2 regions of the Pseudoxanthomonas sp. UTMC 1351 genome follow, and region 1 is predicted to be linked to the other one. Evidence: riboswitches for the same ligand, from Rfam matches in the RefSeq annotation. Region 1 holds a riboswitch; the other holds the start of a gene.
The links. A riboswitch is a leader RNA that binds a small molecule or an ion and turns the genes downstream of it on or off. The one in region 1 is predicted to bind cobalamin.

Region 1 (4,211 bases):
CGATCTTGCGGCGCGGGTCGTACAGCTCGGTCCAAGGACTTTCGCGGCCTTGAATCAAGTCGCTGATCAACAATCCCGCGATGGTGCCGTGGGTGATGCCATTGCCGGAATCGCCAGTGGCGACATACACATTGTCCATGCCTCCTGCGTCCCGTCCGATAAACGCCAGGCCGTCGGCAGGTTCGATGATCTGGCCTGACCAGGCATGGGTGAATTCGGCGACGGCGGGGAAGCGCTCGCGCGTCCATTCCTGCAGGCGGACGTAAGCGGTTGGGTCGTCTTCCTGGCCGGTCTTGTGGTCTTCACCGCCGACGATGACCATCACCTCATTCGGGTCATCGCCACGGTCGTGCACGCGCACGTAGTGATAAGGGTCGCCGTCATCCCATATCAACGCATCGGGCACGGCGCCTCGCGGCGCGCGCCCAGCCACCACGTAGGTTCGGTACGCCGCCTGCTTGGTATGCAGGGAAACCGTTTCATGGAAGGGCACATTGGTGGCGACTACAACGGCGGCCGCGGTCAACTGCCCGCCGGTACCCAGGCCTAGCGTTGGCGAAGCACCGCCATTCACTTCGGTGACATGAGCGCGATGGAACCGCACACCACCCGCTTGCGCAGTTTCCGCCAGCGTCAGCAAATAGCCGCCGATATCGACGCGAGCCTGGTCTTCGAATCGTAGGATCGGGCCGAAACCCGGCAGTTCCGGCAGTCCGTCTTCCAAATAGTCGACGCGTAAACCGGCGCGGCGCGCGGCGCGCAGTTCCTGCTGCAGCGGCTTGCAGCTGCCGTCATGCGAGAACAGATAACCGGGCACTCTCTGGAACCGGCAATCGCGCAGCGCCGATGCCGCGATGTCTTCGATCCAATCGATCGCCGCGACGTGACTGGCCGCCGCCAGCCGCGCACCGGCTTCGCTATGCCAACGTGCCAGTTGGTAGAAGCGATCGTCCAGTGCCGACGCCAAGTGCGCCGTCGTACGGAGTGTTTCGCCTTCGCCCAGCCCTTGGCGGTCTATCACCGTGACCTGTCTTTCTTCACGCGCCAGGCACACCGCGGTGCTCAGCCCGGCGATGCCCGCTCCGATAATCACCACGTCCTGTTGCCCCACGGGCGGTGTGTCCACAAAGTGCGCCTCCGTGAATCCAGTCAACGAACCCCAGACAGGAAGCGTGCGCGCCGTCGTCATCGTTGTTACCTCCCAGGCGAACGCCATCACTGTTTTCCGAAGGCGTGTGCTTATCGATGTGTTGGCAGCGCCACAGTGCGCAACGCGGCGTGGAAGAGAAGTGAATGCCGAAGACGGTGCTGGTCGCCACGGATGGCTACTGCGAAATTCGTTCTATGCAAATTCTTTCGTAGGAGCGGCGTCCCGCCGCTCCTACAAAAGGATGAACCAACACCAGCACATCAAGCGCTTGACGCCGGCGTGCAGGCGGCGTAGCTTGCGCCTGTCGAGGCTTCCATCTCTTCATCAGGATGTAGAGATGGAATTAAAAGGGAAGCCGGTGCGGGCCTGCAAGGTCCAATTCCGGCGCTGCCCCGCAGCGGTATTTGGAAACGAACTTCGCCAATTGCACTGGTCTTCGCGGATCGGGAAGCGGCGAACAGTAGGTCCGCGTTTCGCACCAGCGCAACGCGCCGTCCATGAGCCCGAAGACCTGCCCCGACCGGAGGATCCAACGATCTTCCGTTTGACCTGGAACTTCCGAGGGGAAGCACCGGGAACGCCCGCGTGCAACTGTCCGCTGGCGATTCCCTGTGCGTTGCCGAAGCGGTTCCGGTTCGCCCGCGGGGGCGAAGGTCGTTGCGCGGTGATTCGGTCAGCGCGCCGTTCCTTCGTTCCTCATCCGAAAAACGCATGAGGAAACGCACCATGACCCAAGTGACCACGCTCGGCTTTCCGCGCATCGGCGGCAAGCGAGAACTGAAACGCGCACTGGAAGCCTACTGGCAAGACGATACGCAAGACCAGGCACTGCTGGATACCGCGCGCCAGCTGCGGCAGCGCCACTGGAGCCTGCAGCAGCTGGCGGGCGCGGACACCGTGCCCTGCAACGATTTTTCGCTGTACGACCACGTGTTGGACACCGCGTTCCTGTTCGACGCCATTCCCGACGCCTATCGCGCATTGGCCGATGCCGATCCGTTGGCGGGCTATTTCGCGCTCGCACGCGGCAGGCAAAAGGACGGTGTCGATCTGCGGGCACTGGAGATGACCAAGTGGTTCGACACCAACTATCACTACCTGGTGCCGGAACTGCACGCGCAGCAGACCTTCCGCCTGCGCGGCGAAAAACCCATCGCCGAGTTCTTGGAAGCTGTTGCGCAAGGCCATCGCGCTCGACCGGTGCTGCTGGGTCCGGTGAGCTTTCTGCGGTTGTCCAAGACCGTGGATGGCAGCGATCCGCTGGCACTGCTGGACAGGCTGTTGCCCGTGTACGCCGAGCTGCTGGCCAAGTTGAAGCGCGCCGGTGCCGAGTGGGTGCAGATCGACGAGCCTTGCCTGGTGCTGGATCTGAGCGTCGCCGAGCAGGCCGCGTATCGCACGGCTTATGCGGCGCTGGCTGGTGTTGGGCGGCCGCAACTGCTGCTGGCCACCTACTTCGGCAAGCTGGCGGACAATCTCTCTCTGACCGCAACGCTTCCCGTCGACGGCCTGCACATCGACCTGGTGCGCGGCCTGGATCAGCTGGACGACGTATTGAAAGCGCTGCCAAAGGGACGCGTGCTGTCGGCGGGATTGGTCGACGGCCGCAATATCTGGCGCGCCAACCTGGAGAACGCGCTGATCCTGGCGAAGTACGCGCAAGGCCATGTCGGAGAAGATCGCCTGTGGCTGGCGCCTTCGTGCTCGTTGTTGCACGTCCCGATCGACGCCAGCGGCGAAACCGGGTTGGATGCCGAACTGCGCGACTGGCTCGCGTTCGCACGGCAGAAGCTGGAAGAACTACGTACACTTGCCGACGCTCTGGACGGTGTGGTGGGCGCTGACGCGGCGCTGGCGCTGGCGCGTGAACGCCAGGAACGGCGCCGGCGTTCGCCACGCGTACATCGCCCCGAGGTGGCGGCGCGCTTGGCCGGATTGGACCGCGATGCATCCCGGCGTGCATCGCCTCACGACGTACGCCGCGCGCGGCAGGACGCATGGTTGAAGTTGCCGGCTTATCCGACCACGACGATAGGCTCATTCCCGCAGACGCCGGAGATCCGGCAGGCGCGTGCGCAGAACAAAGCGGGAAAGCTGTCGGATGGGGACTATGACGCCTTCATTGCCACCGAAATCGCCCGCTGCATCCAGGTGCAAGAAGAGATCGGTCTGGACGTGCTGGTCCACGGCGAATTCGAACGCAATGACATGGTGGAATACTTCGGCGAGCAGCTCGATGGCTTCGCTTTCACCCGCAACGGCTGGGTGCAGAGCTACGGCTCGCGCTGCGTCAAGCCGCCGATCATCTACGGCGACGTGCAGCGCCCGGCTTCCATGACGGTGCGTTGGACGCAGCATGCACAATCGCTGACCAGCCGGCCGATGAAGGGCATGCTGACCGGTCCGGTGACCGTGCTGCAATGGTCATTCGTCCGCGACGATCAAGCGCGTGCCAACACCTGCCGGCAGATCGCGCTGGCATTGCGCGATGAAGTGAACGACCTGGAGGCCGCGGGTATCGGCGTCATCCAGATCGATGAACCGGCACTGCGTGAGGGCCTGCCGCTGCGGCGCGGAGATTGGTCCGCCTATCTGGCGTGGGCGGTGGAATGCTTCCGCATCACCGCGTCGGGCGTGGCCGACGGAACCCAGATCCACACGCATATGTGCTATTCGGAATTCAACGACATCATCGAAGCCGTGGCCGCGATGGACGCCGACGTCATCTCCATCGAGACCTCGCGCTCGCGCATGGAGTTGCTGGAGGCGTTCGTGAAATTCCGTTACCCGAACCAGATCGGTCCCGGCGTCTACGACATCCATTCGCCCAGGATTCCCGATGACGGCGAAATGCGCGCGCTGCTGCAGAAGGCCCGCGAAGTGCTGGCGCCGGAGCAGATATGGGTGAACCCCGATTGCGGCCTGAAAACCCGCGGCTGGCCGGAAACCGAAGCCGCGCTGGTGGCGATGGTATCGGCGGCCAAGGCAATGCGGGCCGCCTAGGCAAGCCAACCTTTCTGTGGGAGCGACGTAAGTCGCGACGGAAGCATCCGGATGCTTC
Region 2 (4,211 bases), on a different contig from region 1:
AAAAACCGCCGTCAATCCTGCGCCTGATACCTCAGGCTCAACCCATACTCGCGGCCGCGCTGGTAGTACCAGGCGACGGTTTCGTATTCGCGGTCGAACACATTGTTGGCGCGCGCCTGCAACGTCCACTCATCGTTGATCGCGTACTCCACCCGCAAGTCGAGCGTGCCGTAGCCCGCCAGGCGCATCTGGTTGGCGGCATCGTCGTAGCGGTGGCTGGCGCCGGCGAAGGTGGTGCCGATGCGGAAATCACCGAAGCGGCGATCAATATCGATGCGCCCGCTGTTGCGCGCGCGGCGAGCCAGCAGGTTGTCGTAGTTGAGGTTATCCGTGCCGGTGGGCGTGGTGCGCGTACGGTTGCGTGGATCCACGTGGCTCAGCTGGGCGGAGATTTCGAAGCCGGCGATCTGCGTATCGAAGGTGAATTCGGCACCGCGGATGCGTGCCTTGTCGATGTTGTTCGGCAGGAAGATGCTGGAGTCGTAGGACACCAGATCGTCCACGCGGTTCTCGAACACGTTGAACGTCCAGTTCCAGCTATCCGCGTACTGCGCGACGCCTACGTTCAAGCTCTTGGACGATTCCGGCTTCAGGTCAGGATTGCCGAAGAACGGGTAGTACAGATCATTGATCGTCGGCGCCTTGAAGCCGGTCCCGTAGCTGGCGGTCAACTTCAGGCCCTTGCCCAGCGACAAGCCATAACCCAGGCTGCCGGTGGCATGATCGCCAAACTGTTCGTTGTCGTCCTGGCGCAGGCTGGCCTGTAGTTGGTGCTTGCCAAATGTGCCCTGATACTCGACGAAGCCGGCCTTGTTGTCGCGGCTGGTGCCCGTGAATTCGGTGTCGCTCTTCACCACGTCGTCCTGCCAGTCCAGCCCGGCAGTCAGCAATTGCCCTTCCGCCAGACCGAAGTCGGCCTGCAACGACGCCATGTCGCGGCGTGTTTGGAAGACGCCCATGAACAGTTCGTCCAGATAGTCGTCCGAGTGATCCTTGTTGCGGCCCACCGACAGCACCACGTTCAACTTGTCCGAAGGCGCGTAGCGCAACTTGCCGCCGATCACTTGCTGCAGGGTTTCCGAACGATTGACGAAGCTGCCGTCGTACTCGTTCTCGCCGTCAGCGTTGAGGAAGCTGCCTTCCAAGGTCCATGCCTCATCGAAGCGCACGCCGCCGCGGACGTTCAACGAAACGTTGCGGTAACCATCGCGGTCGGGTTCGTCAGTGAAGCAGCCCTTGAAGAGCGTTCCGGAACCGCGGCAGGCGTTGATGCCGTCGGTCTTCTGATAAGCCGCATTGGCGCCCAACCAGGCGCGTTCGCCGCCATAGCTGAAACCGCCGCTGGCTTCGCGCAGGTTGTTGCTGCCGCCGCCAACGCGGAAGCTGCGCGACAAGCCCTTGCCGCCACGACGGGTGAAGATCTGGATCACACCGCCGATGGCTTCCGATCCATACAAGCTCGAGCGCGGGCCGCGCACGATTTCCACGCGTTCGATCTGGTCGATCGGCAGGTCCTGCAACGCGGGCAGGCCGGCGGTGGCGGAGCCCACACGGACGCCGTCGATCAGCACCAGCACATGGTCGGATTCGGTACCGCGCAGATTGAGCGTGGTGATCTTGCCCAGACCGCCCTGATTGGAGAAGCCGATACCGGCGCGGCCGCGCAGCAGTTCCGACAGCGATCGTGCCTGGCTGCGCTCGATCTCGGCACGGCCGATCACCTGGGCCGGCACCAGACTGTCTTTCACCGAGACTTCGGTGCGCGTGCCGGTGACGATCACTTCGTCCAGGTCGGTAGTGCTGTCGCCGCTTTGCGCAGCCGCAACAGCGGGAAGGCCCAGCGCGACGGCCAGAGAAAGGGTACGGAAAGCCGGAAACCGGAACGGCATGAATCAACTCCATCGCGCACAAGCGCATAGCGGAACGTGGAGTTGCAGCACAAAGGGAAACGAAGCGAACGGCGCGCACGCGGCGCACGGCACGCCGCGACGCCCTCCGCATCGCAACCAGTGAGCTCCAAGGCCGGTCTCCGGGCTCGCGAATGAGCGCTGACGCGCTCGACCTTGGCGCCTTCCCGTGCGTCGCACAGTGGCGGTTGCCTTGGTACGGTTCGCTTACCGTTGCGGGGGCAGCGCCGGAATTGCCTTTGTTGATTTGGAACGAATTCGGCTTGAAATTGCCGAATCGGTTTTTCCCCCCACCCTTGCCCTCCCCCGCTGCGCAAGGGAGGGAAAATGGAGGGCACTCTTGCGAGTGCCGCATCTATAAGGCTTCACCGGCTTCCCGTTTCAACCCGATGGCGAGATCCGCCAGCAGGTCACCTTGAAGCGCCGCGATTATAGGCGCAGACGCGCCCATGCGGGAAACAACCTGCCCGGCTCAGCGTGCTTGGCTCTACAAAGGCGCGGATGAACTCCTCCCACAGGATGGTCATGCCGACACTGCCGCTATGACAGGCTGACAGCCAACGTAATATCTTGGCTCAGTCGTCGCTGTCGCTACCGCCGCTGGGAGAATCGAACATGTCGAAGGACGGCGCGGCGCCTTCGTCATCATGAGAGCCCTGCGTCGTGGTCACCGGCGCGGCAGCGGGCCGTCCACGGGGGGGCGGCAGCAGCGCAGCGGCTGCGTCGTAGGCCACCAGCAACTCGCTGCGGCGGTTTTCCGGCAACTGCTGCCAATGGCAATCCAACAGCGCGCCTTCCAGCGCGTACAGCAGATTGAGGCTGGGGCGAAAGCCGGCGCGCTTGACGCGCATGAAGGCTTCCACCGATCCCACTGCGGCCAAATCTTCGCCGGTTCGCAGGCCCACCTGTCGCAGCCACGCGGCGGATTTAGGACCGATATTGCGCAGCTTGACGGTCATGTCAGCGATTCCAGAAATGCCTGGGCGATAGCTTCCAGGCCCCGCTGGTCGTCTTCGTCGAAGCGCCCAACGCGCGGACTGTCCAGATCGAACACGCCGATCAGGCGATCGTCCTTCACCAGCGGCACCACCAGTTCCGAACGCGACGCCGCATCGCAGGCAATGTGGCCGGGAAAGGCATCGACGTCTTCCACACGTTGGGTCTGGCGGGCACGCGCGGCGGCACCGCAGACGCCCTTGTCCAAGGCAATGCGCACGCAGGCCGGCAATCCCTGGAAGGGACCGACCACCAGCTCGTTGCCGTCGTAGAAGTAGAACCCCACCCAGTTCAGATCCGGCAGCGAGTGATACGCCAGCGCCGACAGATTGGCGGCGTTGGCGATGCGGTCGGTTTCACCGGCCACCAGCGCGCGCGCCTGGGCTAGCAGCTGCGCGTACTGTTCCGGCTTGCTGCCGGTCAAAGTCTGGTTGGCGAATGACATTGCTTGATTTTAGCCCTTTATGGATGGCCCGGCGGTGCGCGGTCTTATCATGACCAGATGCATAGGAAGAACAACGCAGTAATGGTGGGAATACGGACGCAAGCAGCCCTGGACGCACGGTTTTGCCCGCAGCAAGGTGAAAAGTGAATAGCGTCTTCGTCACCGGCACCGACACCGGTGCGGGCAAAACCATGGCGAGCACTGCTTTGCTGCACGCCATGCGTGCCCAAGGGCTACGCGCCGTAGGCATGAAGCCCGTCGCCAGCGGTTGCGATGCGACCACGGACGGTTGGCGCAACGAAGATGCCTTGGCCTTGCAGTCCGCCAGCGATCCCATACCGGCGTACGGCGACCTGAACCCTTACGCCTTACCGCAACCGCTGGCACCGGAGATCGCCGCGCGCGAAGCGGGTGTGGAGATCGCGCTGGAGCCGATCATCGCCGCCTTCGAACGGCTGCGTGCGCGGGCCGACGTGATCGTTGTGGAAGGCGTCGGCGGCTGGGCGGCACCGCTGACCGCGACGCTGGACCAAAGGCATTTGGTTGAGGCACTGGGGTTGCCGGTGGTGTTGGTGGTCGGCATGCGCCTGGGCTGCCTCAACCACGCGCGGCTCACCGCGCGCGCGGTGCAGGCGGATGGCGCAAAGCTGGTGGGTTGGATCGCGAACGAGATAGACCCGCAAATGGAGCGCCGCGACGAAAACTTCGCCTTGTTGAAAGCGCGAATGCCGGTGCCGTGCTGGGGTCGTCTTCCGTACGCGCGCGCGGCGGATTCACGCGTGCTGGCGCAGTACCTGGCACCGGTTATGTAGCGTGCGCTGTGCGCATGGTATGGATGCTGGGAGGAGTGCTTCCCTTCTCCC

Region 2: linked by a shared signal. The riboswitch ahead of btuB (TonB-dependent vitamin B12 receptor) and the one ahead of metE (5-methyltetrahydropteroyltriglutamate--homocysteine S-methyltransferase) in region 1 are both predicted to bind cobalamin.

What each region holds. Positions count from the first base shown of each region.
Region 1 covers NZ_JAVGJT010000008.1:133,095-137,305, forward strand. Annotated here, with positions in the region: gene AB6O04_RS06555 (FAD-dependent oxidoreductase) at 1-1,216, opposite strand, end outside; cobalamin riboswitch at 1,441-1,684, shown strand; gene metE (5-methyltetrahydropteroyltriglutamate--homocysteine S-methyltransferase) at 1,877-4,153, shown strand.
Region 2 covers NZ_JAVGJT010000014.1:126,930-131,140, forward strand. Annotated here, with positions in the region: gene btuB (TonB-dependent vitamin B12 receptor) at 12-1,889, opposite strand; cobalamin riboswitch at 2,003-2,340, opposite strand; gene AB6O04_RS11670 (TfoX/Sxy family protein) at 2,483-2,866, opposite strand; gene AB6O04_RS11675 (GAF domain-containing protein) at 2,863-3,348, opposite strand; gene bioD (dethiobiotin synthase) at 3,492-4,160, shown strand.